2 regions of the Mesorhizobium sp. M0659 genome follow, and region 2 is predicted to be linked to the other one. Evidence: riboswitches for the same ligand, from Rfam matches in the RefSeq annotation. Region 2 holds a riboswitch; the other holds the start of a gene.
What was found. A riboswitch is a leader RNA that binds a small molecule or an ion and turns the genes downstream of it on or off. The one in region 2 is predicted to bind S-adenosylmethionine.
Positions count from the first base shown of each region.

Region 1: linked by a shared signal. The riboswitch ahead of metX (homoserine O-acetyltransferase MetX) and the one ahead of NKI31_RS09510 (O-succinylhomoserine sulfhydrylase) in region 2 are both predicted to bind S-adenosylmethionine.

Region 1 covers NZ_JAMYPY010000003.1:283,760-294,057, forward strand. The annotation lists gene NKI31_RS06810 (aldo/keto reductase) at 1-231, opposite strand, end outside; gene NKI31_RS06815 (gamma-glutamylcyclotransferase) at 396-929, opposite strand; gene NKI31_RS06820 (DUF2125 domain-containing protein) at 1,054-2,052, shown strand; gene NKI31_RS06825 (sugar kinase) at 2,177-3,100, shown strand; gene NKI31_RS06830 (prephenate/arogenate dehydrogenase family protein) at 3,108-4,043, opposite strand; gene hisC (histidinol-phosphate transaminase) at 4,048-5,157, opposite strand; SAM riboswitch at 5,284-5,361, shown strand; gene metX (homoserine O-acetyltransferase MetX) at 5,422-6,591, shown strand; gene metW (methionine biosynthesis protein MetW) at 6,588-7,202, shown strand; gene NKI31_RS06850 (DUF1330 domain-containing protein) at 7,210-7,530, opposite strand; gene NKI31_RS06855 (glycosyltransferase family 2 protein) at 7,779-8,714, shown strand; gene NKI31_RS06860 (DUF1194 domain-containing protein) at 8,766-9,554, opposite strand; gene NKI31_RS06865 (ABC transporter ATP-binding protein/permease) at 9,619-10,298, opposite strand, start outside.
Region 2 covers NZ_JAMYPY010000004.1:395,538-405,835, forward strand. The annotation lists gene NKI31_RS09495 (Hsp33 family molecular chaperone) at 1-882, shown strand, start outside; gene apaG (Co2+/Mg2+ efflux facilitator ApaG/CorD) at 1,069-1,461, opposite strand; gene NKI31_RS09505 (ceramide glucosyltransferase) at 1,685-2,836, shown strand; gene NKI31_RS09510 (O-succinylhomoserine sulfhydrylase) at 2,848-4,038, opposite strand; SAM riboswitch at 4,096-4,173, opposite strand; gene NKI31_RS09515 (2'-deoxycytidine 5'-triphosphate deaminase) at 4,314-5,408, shown strand; gene NKI31_RS09520 (ABC transporter substrate-binding protein) at 5,510-6,280, shown strand; gene araD1 (AraD1 family protein) at 6,327-7,322, opposite strand; gene mmsB (multiple monosaccharide ABC transporter permease) at 7,524-8,810, opposite strand; gene mmsA (multiple monosaccharide ABC transporter ATP-binding protein) at 8,807-10,298, opposite strand, start outside.

The sequences.
Region 1 (10,298 bases), on a different contig from region 2:
GCCGCGGCTTTTCATCCATTTGCCGATGATGGTCTCGGACTCGCCGCCCGCGTGGCCCGGCACCCAGCGCGAATAGGCATCGGCGGTATCGATAGCGTTGAGGCCGGCGTCGCCGAACCGGTCGAGCAGGTCGAAGGAGGTCTTCTCGTCCGCGGTCCAGCCGAAGACATTGCCGCCCAGGACCAGCGGCGCGATGGAAAGGTCGGTTTGACCGAGACGGCGTTTTTGCAAGACGGGGCTCCGTGGGCTGGCGGCGGGCGACCCGAATGCTTCGGGCCGCAGCTAAGCTAGGTCCCGCCGCGCCGAGGTCAAAGGCCTCAGCCAATTTTTCCAGCGGGCCAGCGCTTCACAAAGGCGCGAGCGCTTCGCCTGCAGGCTCGCCGTGGTCTACCGGCTCACGAGGCGATCCGCTTCGCCACCTCTTCCAGCCAGTGGTCGCTGATACCCAGCGCCGCGAGATGCTGCAGCGTGTTGAGCACATAGTCCTCGTTGTTTCCGGACTGGCCGACGGCGCCACGGATAACACCTGCCGCATGCGCGGCATCGAGCCCGCCGGCATACTGCTCATGCTGGCGGTCGACGATATAGGCGACCGCTTTCACTCTCTCTCCCGCGGCCGCACCATTCACGTCGAGACTGATATCGAGCACACGCTCGAGGTAGACGCTGGTCACCAATTCGCGCTCGCGCAGATAGGTCAGCACCTCATCGCGCAGCTCGCCGGGCACGCGAAAGGCCAGCCCGATGCAGGAGCCGCCACGGTCGAGGCCGAGCACCAGGCCCGGCCGCTGACGCGTGCCGCGATGCACGAAGGAATAGACGCAGAGCGACCGGCGGTAGCCGTAAAGCCGCGCGCGGCGGGTCTCGACATGCGCGAATCCCGGTCGCCAGATCAGCGAGCCGTAGCCAAAAACCCAAAAATCGCCCATATCGCCAAGCCTGATTGCACGAGAGTGACGCCGCCGCATCGGAATCGGTGCTCTTCTGTTCTTTTTGCTTGTTGCGTAAGCCACAGTCCACCCGCAACACGCCCGCGTTAATGAAAGCCGCAGCATGACGTCAAGTGACGAGCGTCCGTCGAAGTTTCGCCGCCGGCTGATGTGGCTCGCTGCCTTGGTCGTTATGCTGTTCGGCGCCTACAGCGCGGTCTGGTTCTATGTCGCCGGTCGCGTCAGCAGCGAAGCCGACAAAGCGGTAGCCTCGCTCAAGGACAAAGGCATCGAGGCCGGCTGCGCCAACCTCACCGTCAGCGGCTACCCCCTGAGTTTTGCCATCTCCTGTGACAATCTGGCTTACGAGGACGACGCCAGGAACGTCGCCGCCTCGGCAGGCAGCTTCAACTTCGTTGCAGAGCTCATCCGGCCTTTGTCGCCTGCCGCCGAGTTGCGTGGGCCGCTGCGCACCTCGGTGCCGGGGATGGCGCCGCTATGGATCGATTGGGACAATCTGCAGGCCAATGCCAAGCTCTCCTGGCCCTTGCCACGCAGCATTTCGCTGCAGGCCGAGAGCTTGTCCGGCCAGACCGATCCGGCCGACGACACCGACCCGGTTTCACTATTCAGCGCCGGAACGGCGGCGGGCGAGTTGCGGCCGGACGGCCAGGACCTTGGCTATACCGGAAGCTTCACCGATCTTGAGATCGACGCCGACGCGATCGGCGGGCGCGTGCTGCCGCCGCTCGACGGCAGCGGCGACGCGACGCTGAAGAACGGCGTCGCGCTGATGAAGACGCAGGCCAGGAGCCTGCGCGGCCAGGCGGTCGGCATCCACAAGCTCGATCTGTCGTCGGGAACCGCGCGCATCACCGTCTCCGGCCCGGTGTCGGTCGACGCCAACGGCCAGGTCAATGCCGACCTGACGATCAAGCTGCAGGATCCCAAAGCCGTGGCGGCAATCCTCGCCACCGCAATCCCCGAGCAGAAGAGCCAGATCGAGCAAGGCTTTGCCGGTCTGGCGCTGCTCGGCAACGAACCGTCGATGCCGCTCAAGGTGGTGAAGGGCAAGGTCTCGCTCGGCTTCATTCCGCTGGGCAAGATCAAGCCGCTCGATTAGAGCAATTCCAGGAAAAGTGTGAGCAGTTTTCCGTCCGGAATTGCGTTAAAACAAAGAGACAGAGCATGATCGCAAAGAGCGGCAACGGCTTTTGGGGAGAGATCATGCTCGAGCAAGCCGACGCATGAACCGACCGGTGAAACTGCTGAGCGTTGGCGCGCTGACGCTGGATACCATCCTGCGCGTCGAAACCCTGCCCACGCATCAGGGCAAGTTCATCGCCTCGGACGGCATCCAGATCGCCTCGGGCATGGCGACAAGTGCTGCCTGCGCCGCCCGCCGTCTCGGCGCCGAGGTGTTCCTGTGGGCAAGTGCAGGTGACGATGCCGTCGGCGACCAATTGCTGGCCGGCATCGAGGCCGAGGGCGTCGATTGCGACTTTGTCCGCCGCGTCGAAGGCGCCCGCTCGGCGCTGGCCGCGATCCTGGTCGACGCTCATGGCGAGCGCATCATCGTGCCCTTCTACGACCCAAAGGCGCAGGCCGACCCCGAGGCGGTGCCTGTCGCCGATCTTTCCGGCTTCGATGCCGTGCTGGTCGATGTGCGCTGGCCGGGCGCCGCTGCTCTTGCCTTGACCGCCGCGCGCGACGCCGGTTGCCCGGCAATCCTCGACGCCGACACGGCGCCGCTGGAGGTGCTGGAGCGCCTGCTGCCGCTGGCATCGCACATCGTCGCTTCGGAGACGGCGGCACGCATCGTCTGCGGCCATGCGCTGGACCCCGAAACCGCCTGTGCCGACCTCGCCAGCCGCACCGACGCCTTCGTGGCGGTGACCGGCGGCGCCTCGGGAAGCTGGTGGCATGACCGGTCCGCCGGATGCGTGCGCCACATCGCGGCGCCGAAGATCAAGGCGGTCGACACGCTTGCCGCCGGCGACGTCTTCCACGGCGCCTTTGCTGTCGCGTTGGCGGAAACCATGGCGATCGAGCAGGCGTTGCGCTTTGCCAGCGCGGCGGCCGCGCTCAAATGCCAGCGCTTCGGCGGCCGGCTGGGCGCGCCGGACCGGGCCGAGACAATGGCCATGGTCGCGGCGACCTGGCCCGTCTGAAACAGATTTAACTTTTCACCGGGTGCTCGACCGCCTGCCGGCCGAAATCCGGCACGTCGATATCCTGGCCGGCCTCGATGATCGAACGGCGAACGGCCCGGGTGCGGGTGAACAGGTCGAACAGCTTGTCGCCGTCGCCCCAGCGGATCGCCCGCTGCAGCGAGGCGAGGTCCTCCGAAAAGCGCGCCAGCATTTCCAGGATGGCATCCTTGTTGTGCAGGCACACGTCGCGCCACATGGTCGGGTCGGAGGCGGCCAGACGGGTGAAGTCGCGGAAACCGGAAGCCGAATATTTGATCACTTCCGACTTGGTCACCGATTCCAGATCGTCGGCCGTGCCGACGATGTTGTAGGCAATGATGTGCGGAAGATGCGAAACGATGGCCAGCGTCATGTCATGATGCTGCGGGTCCATCGTGTCGATGTTGGAGCCGCAGCGCCGCCAGAATTCCGACAGCTTTTCCAGCGCGGCCGGATCGGTTCCCGGCAGCGGCGTGAAGATGCACCAGCGGTTTTCGAACAGCTCGGCGAAACCCGCATCCGGGCCCGATTTCTCCGTACCCGCCAGCGGGTGTCCCGGAATGAAGTGCACGCCGTCCGGCACATAGGGCTGCATTTGCGCAATGACGGAGGCCTTGGTCGAACCGACATCGGTGAGGATGGCGCCTTTTTTCAGCGCCGCTGCGATCTCTTGCGCCACCTCGCCCGACGACCCCACTGGCACCGAGACGATGATCAGGTCGGCGTCGAGGACCGCTTCCCTGGCGTCGGTGGTGTAGCTCTCGCCAAGACCGAGCTCCTTCGCCCGCGCCAGCGTGGCCGGGCTGCGCGTCGCGATGGCGACATGGCGGGCCAGGCCCTCGCGGCGGATGATGCGGGCCAGCGACGAGCCGATCAGGCCGATGCCGACCAGCGCGATCTTTTCAAACATCGGTGCTGTCATTGTTTCAGCTTTTCAGGAATGTCGTGAGGGCATCGATGACGCCGCGATTTGCTTCTTCGGTGCCGACGCTCATGCGCAGCGCATTGGGAAAGCCATAGCCGGTAACGCGCCGCAATATATAGCCGCGCTGGGTGAGGTAATCGTCCGCCGCCTCAGCCGAATGCCTCTTGTCGTCGGGAAAGTGGATGAGGACGAAATTGCCGACGCTGGGCGTCACGCGCAGCCCAAGCTTCGTCAGTTCTTCATTCAGCCAGGTAAGCCAGGTCTCGTTGTGCAACGAACTGCGCTCGACATGGGCGCGGTCGCGGATGGCGGCAATGCCGGCCTCGATCGCTGTTGCGTTAACGTTGAAAGGGCCGCGGATGCGGTTGATGGCATCGACGATGTGCAGTGGGCCATACATCCAGCCGATGCGCGCGCCGCCAAGGCCGAGCTTGGAGAAGGTGCGGGTCATGACCACATTCTGTGCGCTGCCCGCCAGCTCGATGCCGGCCTCATAGTCATTGCGCCTGACATATTCGGCATAGGCCGCGTCGAGCACCAGAAGCACGTTGCCCGGGAGAGCGGAATGCAGGCGGCGGACCTCCTGGAACGGCAGATAGGTTCCGGTCGGATTGTTGGGATTGGCGAGGAAGATGATTTTGGTCCGCGGCGTCACCGCGGCCAGGATCGCGTCGACGTCGGCGCGTTCCTCGGTTTCCTTGATCGTCACCGGTGTCCCGCCGGCCGACTGGATGTAGATCTTGTAGATCATGAAGGCGTGTTCGGTGATGATGGCCTCATCGCCGGCCGCCAGATAGGTCTGCGCCAGCAGGCCCAAAATCTCGTCGGAACCGTTGGAGCAGATGATGTTTGCCGGGTTGAGGCCATGCACCTCGGCGATCGCCTCGCGCAGCCGGCGGGCGGTGCCGTCGGGATAGACATCGAGCTTGCTGGCCACTTCGCGCGCGGCCTCGATCGCCTTCGGCGACGGGCCGAGCGGGTTCTCGTTCGACGACAATTTATGGACCTTGGCGACGCCGGCCGGTGCCGTGCTCTTGCCCGGCACATAGGCGTCGATGTCCATAATGCCCGCGCGGGGCGTCGGTCGTGCCTTGTCCGCTGTCTTGTCCATGTCGCAAATCCATCGAGAATGCCTCCGTCCGGAGGCCGCAGCGGAAATACAAGCCGTAGCCGCGAATGTCGAGAGGCGGGCAATAGCTGGCCGTTGACGCCGGGCCGCACGAGTTCTAGAAGAACGCAACAGTTCCGTGGTGATTTGGCCGGTCGGCTTGCAGCCACGTTAAACAACTCGCTAAAGGGCCGTTTGCGTGACGTAACCGGCTTTGCGATCGCATTGCCGGTTTTTTATTGCCTGACGGCGGGCAAGGAGAGTCACATGGCCGCGCTCCGCGCTACAAAAACCAACAACGAGGCCGACAACCCGTCGAGCCCTGTGTTGCGTTTTGGCCCTGACAAGCCGCTGAAGCTTGACGCCGGCACGCTTTTGTCGCCGTTCCAGATCGCCTACCAGACATATGGCGCCCTCAACGATGCCCGCACCAACGCCATCCTGGTCTGCCACGCGCTGACCGGCGACCAGCATGTCGCCAGCACCAATCCGGTGACCGGCAAGCCCGGCTGGTGGGAAGTGCTGATCGGTCCCGGCAAGATCATCGACACCAACCGCTTCTTCGTCATTTGCTCCAACGTCATCGGCGGCTGCCTCGGCTCCACCGGTCCGGCCTCGACCAATCCCGCCACCGGCAAGCCCTACGGCCTCGACCTGCCAATCATCACCATCCGCGACATGGTGCGGGCGCAACTGATGCTGGTCGACCATTTCGGCATCGAAAAGCTGTTTTGCGTGCTCGGCGGCTCGATGGGCGGCATGCAGGTGCTGGAATGGGCGTCATGCTATTCCGAGCGCGTCTTCTCGGCCCTGCCGATCGCCACAGGCGCACGCCATTCCTCGCAGAACATCGCCTTCCACGAGGTCGGCCGGCAGGCCGTCATGGCCGATCCGGACTGGCATGGCGGCAAATATTTCGAGCACGGCAAGCGCCCGGAAAAGGGGCTCGCCGTGGCGCGCATGGCCGCCCACATCACCTATCTGTCGGAAGCCGCCCTGCATCGGAAATTCGGCCGCAATCTGCAGGACCGCGAAGCGCTGACCTTCGGTTTCGACGCAGATTTCCAGATCGAAAGCTATCTGCGCCACCAGGGCATGACATTCGTCGACCGCTTCGACGCCAACTCCTACCTCTACATGACCCGTTCGATGGATTATTTCGACCTCGCCGCCGACCATGGCGGCCGGTTGGCAGATGCCTTTGCCGGGACCAAGACCCGCTTCTGCCTGGTGTCCTTCACCTCGGACTGGCTGTTCCCGACCGAGGAGAGCCGCTCGATCGTGCATGCGCTTAACGCCGCCGGCGCCTCCGTCTCCTTCGTCGAGATCGACACCGACCGCGGCCATGATGCCTTCCTGCTCGATGAACCCGAACTGTTTGCCGCCATCAAGGGCTTCATCGGCTCGGCGGCCCGCGCAAGGGGGCTCGCCTCATGAGCGTCAATGGCAGCCAGCGCGTCGACCTCGAAGTCGTGGCCAACCTGATACCCCCGCAGTCGCGGGTGCTCGATGTCGGCTCCGGCGACGGCCTGCTGCTCGAACTCCTGCAGGAGACCAAGCAGGTCGACGGCCGCGGGCTGGAGCTGTCACAGCGCGGCGTCAATGAATGCGTGGCGCGCGGCCTCTCGGTCATCCAGGGGGATGCCGATACCGACCTCGAATTCTATCCGGACAAGGGTTTTGACTTCGTCGTCCTGTCTCAGACGCTGCAGGCGACCCGCAACCCGAAGCTGGTGCTCGACGAGCTGCTGCGAATCGGCAACCGCGCCATCGTCTCCTTCCCCAATTTCGGCCACTGGCGGGTGCGGCTGTCGCTGTTCGTCAAGGGCCGGATGCCGGTAACCGCGGACCTGCCCTATTCCTGGTACGACACGCCCAACATCCATTTCTGCACCATCCGCGACTTCGTCAATCTGGTCGAGGAACTCGGCGCTTCGGTCGAGAAAGCCACCGCGCTCGACGGCAACGGCCAGAAGATCGGCCTGTCGATGCCATGGTGGTTCTGGAATTTCTTCGGCCAGCAAGCGGTGTTCTTGCTGAAGCGGTAGTTTGCCCCTATTCCAGCACGTTCGTCGCCTTGTGCGGGTGCTGAACGCCATCGGCGATGATCACATCGGCGTGGGAGTTGTCGGTGCGCAAGGCCAGAATCTCGCGATAGGCTGATGAATCGTACCAGCCCCACGCATGCGCCCTGTCCGGAAACTCGATGACGATCAGATGCCCGGGCCATTCGTTTTCGACCACGTCCATGTCGCCGCCGTGGACAAGGAAGCGGCCGCCGAACGGCTCCAATGTGGCGTCGATCCTCTGCAGATACTCGACAATCTGCGGGCCCATTGTGACTTGACGCATATGGGCGACGGCGTAGGCGGCCATGGCTGAACTCCCTGTGAGATCGAAGCCCGACGACCGGCTTCGTTGGCGCAATCTGCAGACATGATGGCCATCGGTCGATTACGTCTGGGGTAATCGGCCGGCTTACCGGCGTCCTGGCTCAACAGTTTGTGATGACATTGCCGCTGGTTTTTTGTAGCGTCGAATCGAATGCCATCCCGGGGTAAGGCTTGGACGGCGACCATCAAAACCTCCGGCCTCCAGGCATTTCGGGGCACAATCGAAGCAACATGTCCAAGGCAACCGACCTCGCTCCGCTGATCTCGGTGATCACACCGACGCACAATCGCCGCAGCAAGGTGGTGCGCGCCGTGGAGAGCGTGCTGGCGCAGAATTTTCCCCGGTTCGAACACATTGTCGTCGATGACGGCTCGACCGACGGTACGGCAGCCGCACTTGCCGAAATCCGCGATCCACGGCTGATCTATGTTGGCTCGAAATGGCGCGGCGCCAATGCCGCCCGCAATGCCGGCATCGAGCGGGCGCAGGCGCCGGTGGTGACATTCCTCGATTCCGACGACGTCTATTTGCCGGATCGCCTGGCGCGGACGCTGGAGCAGTTCGACAACAATCCCTCGCTCGAAGTGCTGATCAGTTCCTTCGTGTCGCTGAAGGGCAATCGCCGCACCAACTGCGTCAACCGCGAAGCGCTGCTGAGCCGCGACTCGCTGGAGCGGGCCCTTGTCGCGCAGACCATCTTCATTGCCGGGTCGGCAATCACCGCCCGGCGCGAGTCGCTGCTGGCCATCGGCGGCTACGACAGTGACGTCACGCGCATGCAGGATCGCGAATTGTTGCTGCGCTTTGCCCGTCGCAGCGGCGCGCAGCTGTCCGAAGTGATCGACTGGAAAAAGTACAACTCGGAGAATTCGATCTCCGGTCGCCGGGACGGCTATGTCGAAGCCTATGCGAGCTTGATCGACAAGCACCCCTATATCGCCGACCGCTACCCCTACATTCCGCCTTACATGATCGCCCGGCAGCTCATCGCCGATGCACTCAAGGGCAGGGTTTCGCAGGCGTTCTCCGGCTATATGGCCAACCGGTCGTCGAAGGCGCTTGGCTATTCGCTGCCGCAGCTGTTGCGTGGCTATGTCGGCGGCCGGCGCTGGCGCCGCGATCTCTATGCCGAATTTCGCGACAAATACGGTGCACGGCCGGCCTGAAGTTTGCCGACAAGCCGCGCAGCGGCTTTCCCCTCCGAACTGCCTCAAACCTCATTTGTCGAGTTCCGGCAGATATGGGTCGGAATATAGCCGCCGGTCGCGTTCGCCCTGTAGGCAGTCCATGGGTGCGGCGGCATCGATCGGGACCACGGTCGCATCGGCGATGCCGCTCACCTCCAGGATCAGCTTGCGGCGTATGGCGGTGGCGAATTCCGAGGCCGCATAGATCGGCAACACGAAGGAGCCGGGCCCACCGGTGACGCAGTCGTCATAATACTGGTCGAGATGGCTGAAGGTCGGCGACGGGCTGATCAGGATCGGCAGGCCGTTGATGACGATGCCCTTGGCCACCGCCGCATCGCGTGTCGTGGCGACGGGCAGCCCGGTGTTGTTGGGACCGTCGCCGGAAATGTCGATGACGCTGCGTGGCGCATCGAACCCCGTGCCCTCGAACAGCCCGGCGCCGAAGGCAAGCGCACCGGAAATCGAGGTGCCGCGAAAGCTGCGGAACGGCCGCGCTTCTATTCTGTCGGCGAAGGCGTTGGCGCTCTCTGCGCTGTCGATCACCTGCCAGGCGATGACGCCATCCTCGCGCACGACGCCCGCCCATTCGAAATAGGCAAGCGCGATGCGCCCGGTGGTTCCCGAGCGCACGGCCTTGATGAAATCGGGATGCCTGAGCGCCTCGACATAGCCCGCGCGCTGCAGCGCGAACTCCCTCTCGTCCATCGACTGTGAGATGTCGACGGCCAGCACCAGTTCGACATCCACGGCAACGGCCGGGGCAGCCACGGGCGTGGTGCAGGCAAGGCAGGCAAGCAGGCTGAGCGCATCGAGCATGGCCGCACCACGGACGTTTCGACCCGTGAATCTTCGCCGCGATCGCGGCGAAATAAAGCCCCTTCTACTTCTTTCGCCGCACGGCCGCTTTCGGCGGCGGGTCGATGGCGCCGGTCCTGACTCGGGCGGGTTTCAGTGGCGCAGCACCCGTATCCTTCACGATGTTCAATGCGCGTGGAAAGAAATGACCATTGTGCAGTCCGCGCCCGATGTTGAGGATCGCGGTTTCCGGCAGGCGTTTCTCCAGCATGGACAGTACCCTTCGCAGCGAAGGACCATCGAACGCGTCCATCGCTTCGTCGATGATCACCCATTTCGGCTGCCGCAAGGCCAGCCTGGCGAAGGCCAGCGACCGCTGTTCGTCATCGTTGAGTTCACGCTCCCAGCGTGCGGAACGGTCGAGCGAGGATGACAGCCGCTCGAGGCCGACCTCGGCCAGCACCGCCCCAAAATCAGCATCGCCAGCCGGCGCCGAGCCATTCGGATGCAGCACTTCGCGTAACGTGCCGGCAGGAAAATACGGAACACGCGGCACGAAAATCGGCGTTTCTCCGGCCGGCAAGCCGATCCGCCCGCTGCCCCAGGGCCAAAGGCCGGCAATGGCGCGGAAGAACAATGTCTTGCCGGCGCCTGGGTCGCCGGTGATCACGACGCGCTCACCGGGATGGATCTCGACATGGCTGTCTGAAAGTTTGGTGCAGCCCTCCGGCGAGGCCACTTGGAGCTTCTCGAAGGTCAGGCTGC
Region 2 (10,298 bases):
GGGCCGATGCTCGACGCCATCCTCAACCGTCACGACTATCCCGAGCCGGTCGCCCGCCTGCTCGCGGAAGCCTGTGTGCTGACGGTGCTGCTCGGCACCTCGCTCAAATTCGAAGGCAAGTTCATCCTGCAGACCCGCACCGACGGGCCGGTCGACATGCTGGTCGCGGATTTCTCCACGCCTTCGGCATTGCGCGCCTATGCGCGTTTCGACGCCGACCGGCTGGAGGCCCTGGTGGCCGCAGGCCAGGCCTCGCAGCAGACGCTGCTGGGCAGCGGCGTTTTGGCGCTGACCATCGACCAGGGCGCACACACGCAGCGCTATCAGGGCATCGTCCAGCTCGACGGCGAGACGCTGGAAGACGCCGCGCGCACCTATTTCCGCCAGTCGGAGCAGATCCCGACCGACCTCAGGCTGTCGGTGGCCAAGCTGCTGACGCCCGGCCCCGGCGGTGCGCGCGAGCAGTGGCGCGCCGGCGGTATCCTGGCGCAGTTCCTGCCGCAGTCGCCCGAGCGCATGCGCGTGCCCGACATTTCGGGCGGCGACGGCGATCCGCGTGACGTGACGCAGGAGCCGGCCGACAATTCGTGGCGCGAGCTGGTGGCGCTGCTCGGCACCATCGAGCCGACCGAGCTGATCGACCCGACCATCGGCGCCGAGCGGCTGCTCTACAGGCTGTTCCACGAACATGGCGTGCGCGTCTTCGGCGGCGTGCCGGTCGCCGACCAATGTTCCTGCTCAAGGGACAAGATACGCGGCATCCTCGAGGGGTTTTCCGCGCAGGAGATCAAGGACAGCACCGAAGATGGCGGCATCCACGTCGCCTGCGAGTTCTGCTCGAAGCAGTACGACTTCGACCCGGCGGAGTTTGCAGCTCAGTAGCATCTCTTCCTTCTCCCCGTTCACGGGGAGAAGGTACCCGAAGGGCGGATGAGGGGCAGCGCGAACTTTGGTGAATGGCCGCGCATAGCCTAGGTCATGTGCGTGGAAGATAACCTCATGAGTCTGGCGCTGCCCCTCATTGCCCTGCCGGGCATTTCTCCCCGTATAGTGACGGGGAGAAAACCCCTAATTCACCGTCCGTCGGGTCCCCGGCAGATCCAGCGAAAACGCCGGAATAGCGACGTCGAACGTCTCGCCCTTTTTGTTGCGCATGGTGTAGTGGCCGACCATGAAGCCGGACGGCGTCGAGAGCGGGCAGCCTGACGTGTATTGATAGCTGTCGCCGGGATTGAGCTCAGGCTGGTCGCCGACCACGCCGGCGCCACGCACTTCCTCGACCCGGCCGCTGCCGTCGGTGATGTGCCAGTAACGCGACATAAGCTGCACGAAATCGTCCGACTGGTTGTCGATCGTCACCTGGTAGCCCCAGACATAACGGTTCTCCGCCGGGTCCGAGCGGTCCTCCAGGTAGAACGGTCTGACCTGCACTTCGATGTTGCGCGTGACGGCGCGATACATGGGCTGCTCCGGTTGCGCGGCAAGGAACATTTGTCGCGCCATGCGGTTTGATACGCGCAGAGCGGCATGTCCTGCCAGCCTCAAAGCGCAGGTGCCGACAAACAATGTCATTTAAGTGACACATGACAATGTTGGTGTGCGCAAAACCTTGCCGGCGACTCAACGCCCATCTGTCGACTGACAAAGCAGCCGCGAGCGGCCTTTCCGGAGTGACCAGATCTCGATGGAACCAGCTCTCACAGCCGCCTTCGCTTCCTCCGCTTTGCTTCTTTCCAATCTCGCCAGCATCCTGCTTGCATCGTCGAAGCTGAAAGCGCGCCGTCTCATCCCTCCGCCGTCCAACGAGCAGCCGCCGGTCTCGATCGTCGTGCCGTCGCGCGGCGTGGAGCCGTTCACACAAGAGACGCTGCAGCGAGCCTTCTCGCTCGACTGGCCGCGCTACGAACTGATCTTCTGCGTCGCTCACGCCGACGATCCCGTCGTCAAACTGATAAACAGGGCGATCGTCCTGTTTCCCAACGTGCCGGCCCGGCTGCTGATCGGCGACGACCGCGTCAGCAGCAACCCGAAGCTCAACAACTGCGTCAAGGGCTGGGAAGCGGCGCGCAATCATTGGGTTATTCTGGCGGATTCCAACGTGCTGATGCCTAGGGATTACGTCCAGCACCTGATGGCGGCCTGGCGGACCAATACCGGGCTTATCTGCTCGACGCCGATCGGCTCGCGGCCGGATGGCTTCTGGGCCGAGGTCGAATGTGCGTTCCTCAACACGCTGCAGGCGCGCTGGCAATATGCCGGCGAGGCGCTTGGCCTCGGCTTTGCCCAGGGCAAGAGCATGCTGTGGAACAAGCCGATGCTCGATACCAATGGCGGTATCCGCGCGCTGGCCGCCGAGATCGCCGAGGATGCTGCTGCAACCAAGCTGGTCAACGGACTGGGCCTGCGCGTCGATCTCGTTGCCTCGCCTTTCGAGCAACCACTGGGGCAGCGCCGACTTGTCGACATCTGGTCGCGTCAGGCGCGCTGGGCGCGGTTGCGCCGCGTCACTTTCCCGCTGTTTTTCGCGCCCGAGATCCTGACCGGCGTCGCCGTGCCGTTGGCGTTGGCGCTGGTGGCGGCAGCAAGTGCCGGCATCAGCCTGCCGGGCACGGCGCTTGCCGTACTGGCGGCTGCCTACATTCCCGAATGCGCGCTGGCTGCGGCCAAGGGCTGGCGCCTGTCGCTGCGCATGGTCCCGGCGATGATGGTCCGCGACGTGATGCTTCCCGCCATCTGGGCGCGCGGCTGGCTGAGCGGCGCCGTCGACTGGCGCGGCAACACTATGACCATCGGCACCAAGACGGCCGAACTGGAAGAGGTTTCGTCGGGAGCGTGACGCCTCGCGGCCTACCCGGCTGCCTTCAGCGCCTGCGCAACGTCCTCCAGCAGATCGTCCGTATCCTCAAGACCGACCGACAGCCTGAGCGTTCCCGGCCCGATGCCAAGCTCGGCGCGAGCTTCGTCGCTGAGGTTCTTGTGCGTGGTGGTCGCCGGATGGGTGATCAGGCTCTTGGCGTCGCCGAGATTGTTGGAGATCAGCACGATGTCGAGCGCGTTCTGCAAGGCGAAGGCCGCCTGCTTGCCGCCCTTGACGTCGAGGCAGATCAGCGTCGATCCGCCCATCATCTGCTTCTTGACGATGTCGGCCTGCGGGTGGTCGGCGCGGCCGGGATAGATGACGCGGGCGATTTCCGGCCGTCCTGCCAGGAAATCCGCGATCTTGGCCGCGCTTCCCGTCTGCTGGCGCACCCGAACCGGCAGCGTCTCCAGGCCCTTGAGCAGCGTCCATGCGTTGAACGGCGACAGGCTCGGGCCGGTGTGGCGGAAATAGTCGTGCAAATTCTCGTCGATCCATTTCTTGTCCGACAGGATGATGCCGCCAAGACAGCGTCCCTGGCCGTCAATGTGCTTGGTCGCGGAGTAGACGACGATATGGCCGCCGAGCTGCAAGGGCTTCTGCTGCAAGGGCGTGGCAAAGACATTGTCGACGATCAGCCTGGCGCCGATCGAGGTGGCTAGCGCCGCCACCGCTGCGATGTCGACCACTTCCAGCGTCGGATTGGTCGGGCTTTCCAGGAAGAACAGTTTCGTGTTCGGCCGCACCGCCTTTTCCCAGTTGACGATGTCGGTGCCGTCGACCAGCGTTGCCTCGATGCCGTATTTCGGCGCCAGCGTCTCGACCACCCAGCGGCAGGAGCCGAACAGCGCGCGCGCCGCAACGATATGGTCGCCGGCCTTGGCGCTGCACAGCAGCGCTGCCGTCACCGCAGCCATGCCCGACGCCGTGGCGCGGGCATCTTCGGCACCCTCCAGCGCGCACATGCGCTTTTCGAACATGTCGACGGTAGGGTTGGCATAGCGCGAATAGATGAAGCCCGGCTCCTCGCCCTTGAAACGGGCCTCGGCAGCCTGCGCCGTCTCGTAGACATAGCCTTGAGTGAGATACATCGCTTCTGACGTCTCGCCGAACTGGGAACGCAGCGTTCCCCCGTGCACGAGTGCGGTCTGAGGCTTCCAGTTACGCTTCTTGGTGCTCATCGCTTTTGTTCCAGACACAAAAAAACCGGCCGCGAAAGTCGCAACCGGTCCATATGGCCTTGCGGCCTGACGGTCCTTTAGCGACTTGTTTAACGTGGCTGCAAGCCGACCGGCCAAATCACCACGGGATAACGACCCTTTAGACCTCACCTGCGCTTGCGTCAATTGCCGGCTTCATTAAGAGGTTTGTACCAGGCAGGTTCCGCAATAATATCCAGCGGTTTTGCGGCAAGAACCTGCCACAAAGAGACCGACCTTGGAGCGGAGCCAGCCTTTTGCGGCAGACAGGCATTCTTCCCGATCAGGACATTTCCGCGCTGTTTCAGTCCGGAGCGCTGGAGTCGCCGCGCGCGCTCGATGTCGACCAGGTGCAGCCGGCGAGCCTCGATCTCAGGCTCGGCGACAAGGCTTTTCGCGTGCGCGCCTCCTTCCTGCCGGGTCCCGATCATCTGGTGGCCGACAAGCTTCACCGGCTGAAATTGCACGAATTCAGTCTCGCCGAGGGCGCGGTGCTGGAAACCGGCTGCGTCTACATCGTGCCGCTGCTCGAAAGCCTGGCGTTGCCCGCAAACGTGTCGGCCTCGGCCAACCCGAAGAGCTCGACAGGCCGGCTCGACATCTTCACCCGGGTGATGACCGATCGCGGCCATGAGTTCGACAAGATCGCCGCCGGCTATCACGGGCCGCTTTATCTTGAAGTCAGTCCGCGCACCTTCCCGATCGTCGTACGCGCTGGATCGAGACTGTCGCAGATCCGCTTTCGCACCGGCAACGCGCTGTTGTCGGAGGCAGAGCTGAACGAATTGCACCGCGCCGAGATGCTGGTGGCGACCGAGCCGCCCAACATTTCCGGCGGCGGCATTGCGCTGTCGATCGATCTTGACGGCGACCAGAACGGCCTGGTCGGCTATCGCGGCAAGCATCACACCGGCTTGGTCGATGTCGACAAGCGCGCCGCCCAGGATGCCGTCGATTTCTGGGAGCCGCTCTATAAGAGCGGCGCCGGCGAACTGGTGCTCGACCCGGACGAGTTCTACATCCTGGTCAGCCGCGAAGCCGTGCACGTGCCGCCGCTCTACGCCGCCGAGATGACGCCCTTCGATCCGCTGGTTGGCGAATTCCGTGTTCACTATGCCGGCTTCTTCGATCCGGGCTTCGGCCATTCGGCCTCAGGCGGCACCGGCAGCCGGGCGGTGCTCGAAGTGCGCAGCCACGAAGTGCCGTTCATCCTCGACCACGGCCAGATCGTCGGCCGGCTGGTCTACGAACACATGCTGAAGCGGCCGCAGGCGCTTTACGGCACCGACCTCGGCTCGAATTACCAGGCGCAAGGCCTCAAGCTCTCCAAGCATTTCCGCCCCGCCGGCTGAACCTTCGATCACCGTCAGGCAAAATACTTGCCTGCGCTGCCTCACCATGCTTGGCTGCCTTTCGGTGGCCGGCAAGAGAACGGCGCGCAAGGGGAACCGAAATGCAGATTTCAAGATGGATCATATCGGCAGCGAGCGCTGCCATGCTGGTGATATCGGCCGGCTCGCTGGCTGAGGCGCAGGAGAAATTGAAGATCGGCACCGAGGGCGCCTATCCGCCCTTCAACACCATCACCGCGGACGGCAAGATCGAGGGCTTCGACATCGACATTGCCAATGCGCTGTGTGCGCAGATGAAGGTCGAGTGCGAGATCGTCACCCAGGACTGGGACGGCATCATCCCGGCGCTGCAGGCGAAAAAGTTCGACGCCATCATCGCCTCGATGAGCATCACCGAGGAGCGCAAGAAACAGGTCGCCTTCACCAACAAATACTACACGACGCCGCTGGCGCTGGTGGCGCCGAAGGACAGCGACCTCACTTCCACCGAACCGGCAGCCCTTGCCGGCAAGACGGTGGGCGCGCAGGCCTCGACCACCCAGGCCGACTATGCGCAGGACGCCTATGGCAAGGCCGGCGCCGAGGCGAAACTCTACCCCACCCAGGAAGAGGCGATCACCGACTTGCAGAACGGCCGTCTCGACGCCGTCATCTCCGACAAATTCGTGCTGATGGACTGGCTGAAGAAGGCGAGCGACGGCTGCTGCAAGCTTGTCGGTGACGTCAAGGGCACCGAGACGCAAGCCGGCATCGCTGTCCGCCTGGAGGACACGGCACTTCGCGACAAGCTCAACGCGGCGATAGACGCCATCGTCGCCGACGGCACCTACAAGAAGATCCAGGCCAAGTATTTCGACTTCGATATTTATTGACGGTGGGCGCTGCCAATCTCCCCCCTCAAGGAGGGAGATTACGCTCTCAAAGCGCCTTCACCGCCACCTTAACCGGCTGCTCAATCTCCAGCGGGTTGCGCAGCGGCAGGCCGAAATCCCCGGCCTCGATCTCGAACACGTCGCCAGCCTGAGTCTTGATGCCGTCGGCAAAGGACAGCGTCGCCGTGCCGAACATGTGCACATGCACGTCGCCCGGCTGGCGGAAGGCCGAATATTTGAAGTGATGATGTTCGAGATTGGCGATTGTGTGCGACATGTTCGCTTCGCCCGACAGGAACGGCTTTTCCCACAGCAAATTGCTGTCGCGATAGATTCGCGATGAGCCCCTGACGTCGGCCGGCAGGTCGCCGATCAGGATTTCCGGCCCGAACGAGGCGTTGCGCAGTTTGGAATGTGCCAGGAACAGATAGTTCACCCGCTCGGTAACATGATCGGAAAACTCGTTCGACAGCGTGAAGCCGACGCGGAACGGCGCGCCGTCGTCGCCGATGACATAGATGCCGGCGATTTCCGGCTCCTCGCCGGCGTCCTGCGCAAAGGCCGGCGACATCAGTGCGGCGCCCGGCGCCACCGCCATGGTGCCGTTGCCCTTGTAGAACCATTCCGGCTGCACGCCGGTCTGGCCCTTGGCCGGCTTGCCGCCTTCGAGCCCCATGCGGAACATCTTCATGGAATCGGTAAGCTGCTCCTCGCCGCCATCGCTGAGCTTCTTGTGCATGGAATCGCGCGTCGCCGCCGAGCCGAGATGGGTCAGGCCGGTGCCGGTCAGATGCAGATGCGCAGGATCGGGATGGTTGATCGGCGACACCAGCCGGCCCTTCTTGTAGACGGCGTCGAGGTCTATCGCTTCACCGAACCCCTTGCGCTCGATCAGCGCGGCGAGGCCCGTTCCGGTGCGCGCGGCTTCCATGGCCAGCGAATAGACGCTGCGGGCGCCGTTGATGATCCTGGTCTTGCCGCCGCCATTGCGGGCGACGACGCGGATGGTCTCGGCGTCGTCGAGGATCTGGGAGATTAGCATGATGAAATCCTCTCTCATGTGCCTTGGCCGGGTTGCCCCTTGGCAAACCTTGACCTGCGCGGCTCGGACCTCGCCGCGCCACGGGTTGAACTCTTCGTCCGGATTGCGCTCGCGAGCTCCATCCCTCGGGGGACTTCTTATGCCGACAACTTGCCGGCTGCGCCGCGACCGTATGCCTCCTGCTTGCCTCGCTGAAGCTTGTCAGGCCTTGTTCTTGTTGTAGACGTCGAAGATCACGGCGCCGAGCAGCACCAGGCCTTTGACCACCTGCTGCCAGTCGACATTGACGCCCATGATCGACATGCCGTTGTTCATCACGCCCATGATGAAGCCGCCGACGACCGCCCCGATAACCTGGCCGACGCCGCCCATCGCCGAGGCGCCGCCGATGAACACTGCGGCGATGACATCGAGCTCCGAGCCGAGACCCGCCGCCGGCACCGCCTGGCCGAGACGAGCCGCGATGATCAGGCCGCCAAGCGCCGACAGCACGCCCATATTGATGAACACCATCAGCGTCAGCCGCTCGGTGTTGATGCCCGACAGCTGCGCCGCCTTGGGATTGCCGCCCATGGCGTAGATGCGCCTCCCGATGGTCATGCGCTTGGTGACGAAGACGAACAGCGTGATCAGCACGCCCATGACCAGCAGCACCACGGGCAGGCCGCGGTAGCTGGCAAACTCATAGACCAGGAACAGCGCCAGCGCGCTGGCGACCAGCGTCTTGACGACGAACAGGGTGAAGGGCTCGGCCTCATAACCATGGCGTTCTCGTTTGCGCCGGGTGCGGACCCCGAAATAGGCATAGGCGAGCACGGCGATCAGCCCCAGCACGACCGTCGTCATGTGCAGGGTCACGCCGCTGCCCATGATGGTCTTGCCGGCTGCGTTCACGACCGGCGGGACGAGCGTCAGTGGGCCGATCACATCCGGGATGAAGCCGGAGCTGAGCATCTTGAAGTCGTCGGGAAGCGGACCCACCGACGAGCCGCCGCCAAGCAACGCCTGGCAAATGCCGCGGAAGATCAGCATGCCGGCCAGCGTGACAATGAAGCTCGGTATCCGGTGATAGGCGATCCAATACCCTTGCGCGGCGCCGATCAGGCCACCCGCGACCAGGCAGACGATCGAAACCACCAGCGGATTGCTCAGCGGTCCGAGCTGCCAGATAACCATCATGTTTGCCGCCAGCGCGCCGATGAAACCGGCGACCGATCCGACGCTGAGGTCGATATAGCCCGATACGATCACCAGCAGCATGCCGAGCGCCATCACGATGATGAAGGAGTTCTGCTGCACCAGATTGCTGAGATTGACCGGCTTGAACAACGTCCCCGACGTGGTGAACTGGAAGAACAGCATGATGACGATCAGCGCTATGATCAGCCCGTATTCGCGCAAATTCGTCGCCAGCGCCGAGACGGCGATGCGCGGGCGCTGTTCGTCGGCGACGTTGCCCTGCGGGGCGGGGGCGCTTTCGGTGCTCATGCTGCTTTTCCTTCTCCCCGGACGATGGCGCGCATTATCTTTTCCTGGCTTGCTTCCGCCGCCGGCATTTCGCCCACCATGCGCCCTTCGTTCATGACGTAGATGCGGTCGGTAATCCCTAGCAATTCCGGCATTTCCGACGAGATAACCACGATCGCCTTACCCTCCGAGGCAAGGCGCGCGATGATCGTGTAGATTTCATACTTGGCGCCGACATCGATGCCGCGTGTCGGCTCGTCGAGGATCAGCACGTCAGGGTCGGCAAACAACCATTTCGACAGCACCACCTTCTGCTGGTTGCCGCCGGAAAGATTGCCGGTCATCTGATAGACGCTGGACGCACGGATATTGGTCTTCTTGCGATAGTCGTTGGCGACCGCAAGTTCGCGCATGTCGTCGATTACGCTGTGGCGCGACACGCCGTCGAGATTGGCCAGCGTAATGTTATGCTTGATATGGTCGATGAGGTTCAGGCCGTAGGTCTTGCGGTCCTCGGTGACATAGGCGATGCCGTGTTGGACCGCCTTGCTTACCGAGGAGACATCCACCGGCTTGCCCTTGAGCAGCACTTCGCCGGTGATGCGGCGGCCATAGGAGCGGCCGAACAGGCTCATGGCGAATTCGGTGCGGCCGGCGCCCATCAGCCCGGCGATGCCGACCACCTCGCCCTTGCGCACATTGATGTCGATGCCCTTGATCACCTGCCGCTCGGCATGGAGCGGGTGATAGACCGACCAGTTTTTCACCTCGAACACGACTTCGCCGATCTTGGGCTCGCGCGGCGGATAGCGGTCGTCGAGCGAACGGCCGACCATCGAGGTGATGATGCGGTCTTCGGAGATATCCTTCTTGGCCAGCGTCTCGATGGTGCGCCCGTCACGGATGACGGTTACCTTGTCGGCGACCCGGTTGATCTCGTTGAGCTTGTGCGAGATCAGGATCGAGGTCATGCCTTGTCGCTTGAATTCGAGCAGAAGATCGAGCAGCGCCTGGCTGTCTTTCTCGCTGAGCGACGCGGTCGGCTCGTCGAGGATCAAAAGCTTGACGTCCTTGCTCAGCGCCTTGGCGATCTCGACCAGCTGCTGCTTGCCGACGCCGATATTGGTGATCAGTGTCTTGGGGTCCTCCTTGAGGCCCACCTTCTTCAACAGGGCAGCGGTGCGCGCCTCGTTGGCATCCCAGTCGATGACGCCGTATCGGGCGTTTTCGTTGCCGAGGAAGATATTTTCGGTGATCGACAGCATCGGCACCAGCGCTAGCTCCTGGTGGATGATGACGATGCCCTTGTGTTCGCTGTCATGGATACCTTTGAACTGGCATTCCTGACCCTGAAAAATGATCTGGCCGTCATATGTGCCGGCGGGATAGACGCCCGACAGAACTTTCATCAGCGTCGACTTGCCGGCGCCGTTCTCGCCAACCACGGCGTGGATCTCGCCTTCTTCGACGCTGAGGTTGACGTTCGACAGCGCCTTCACGCCGGGGAAG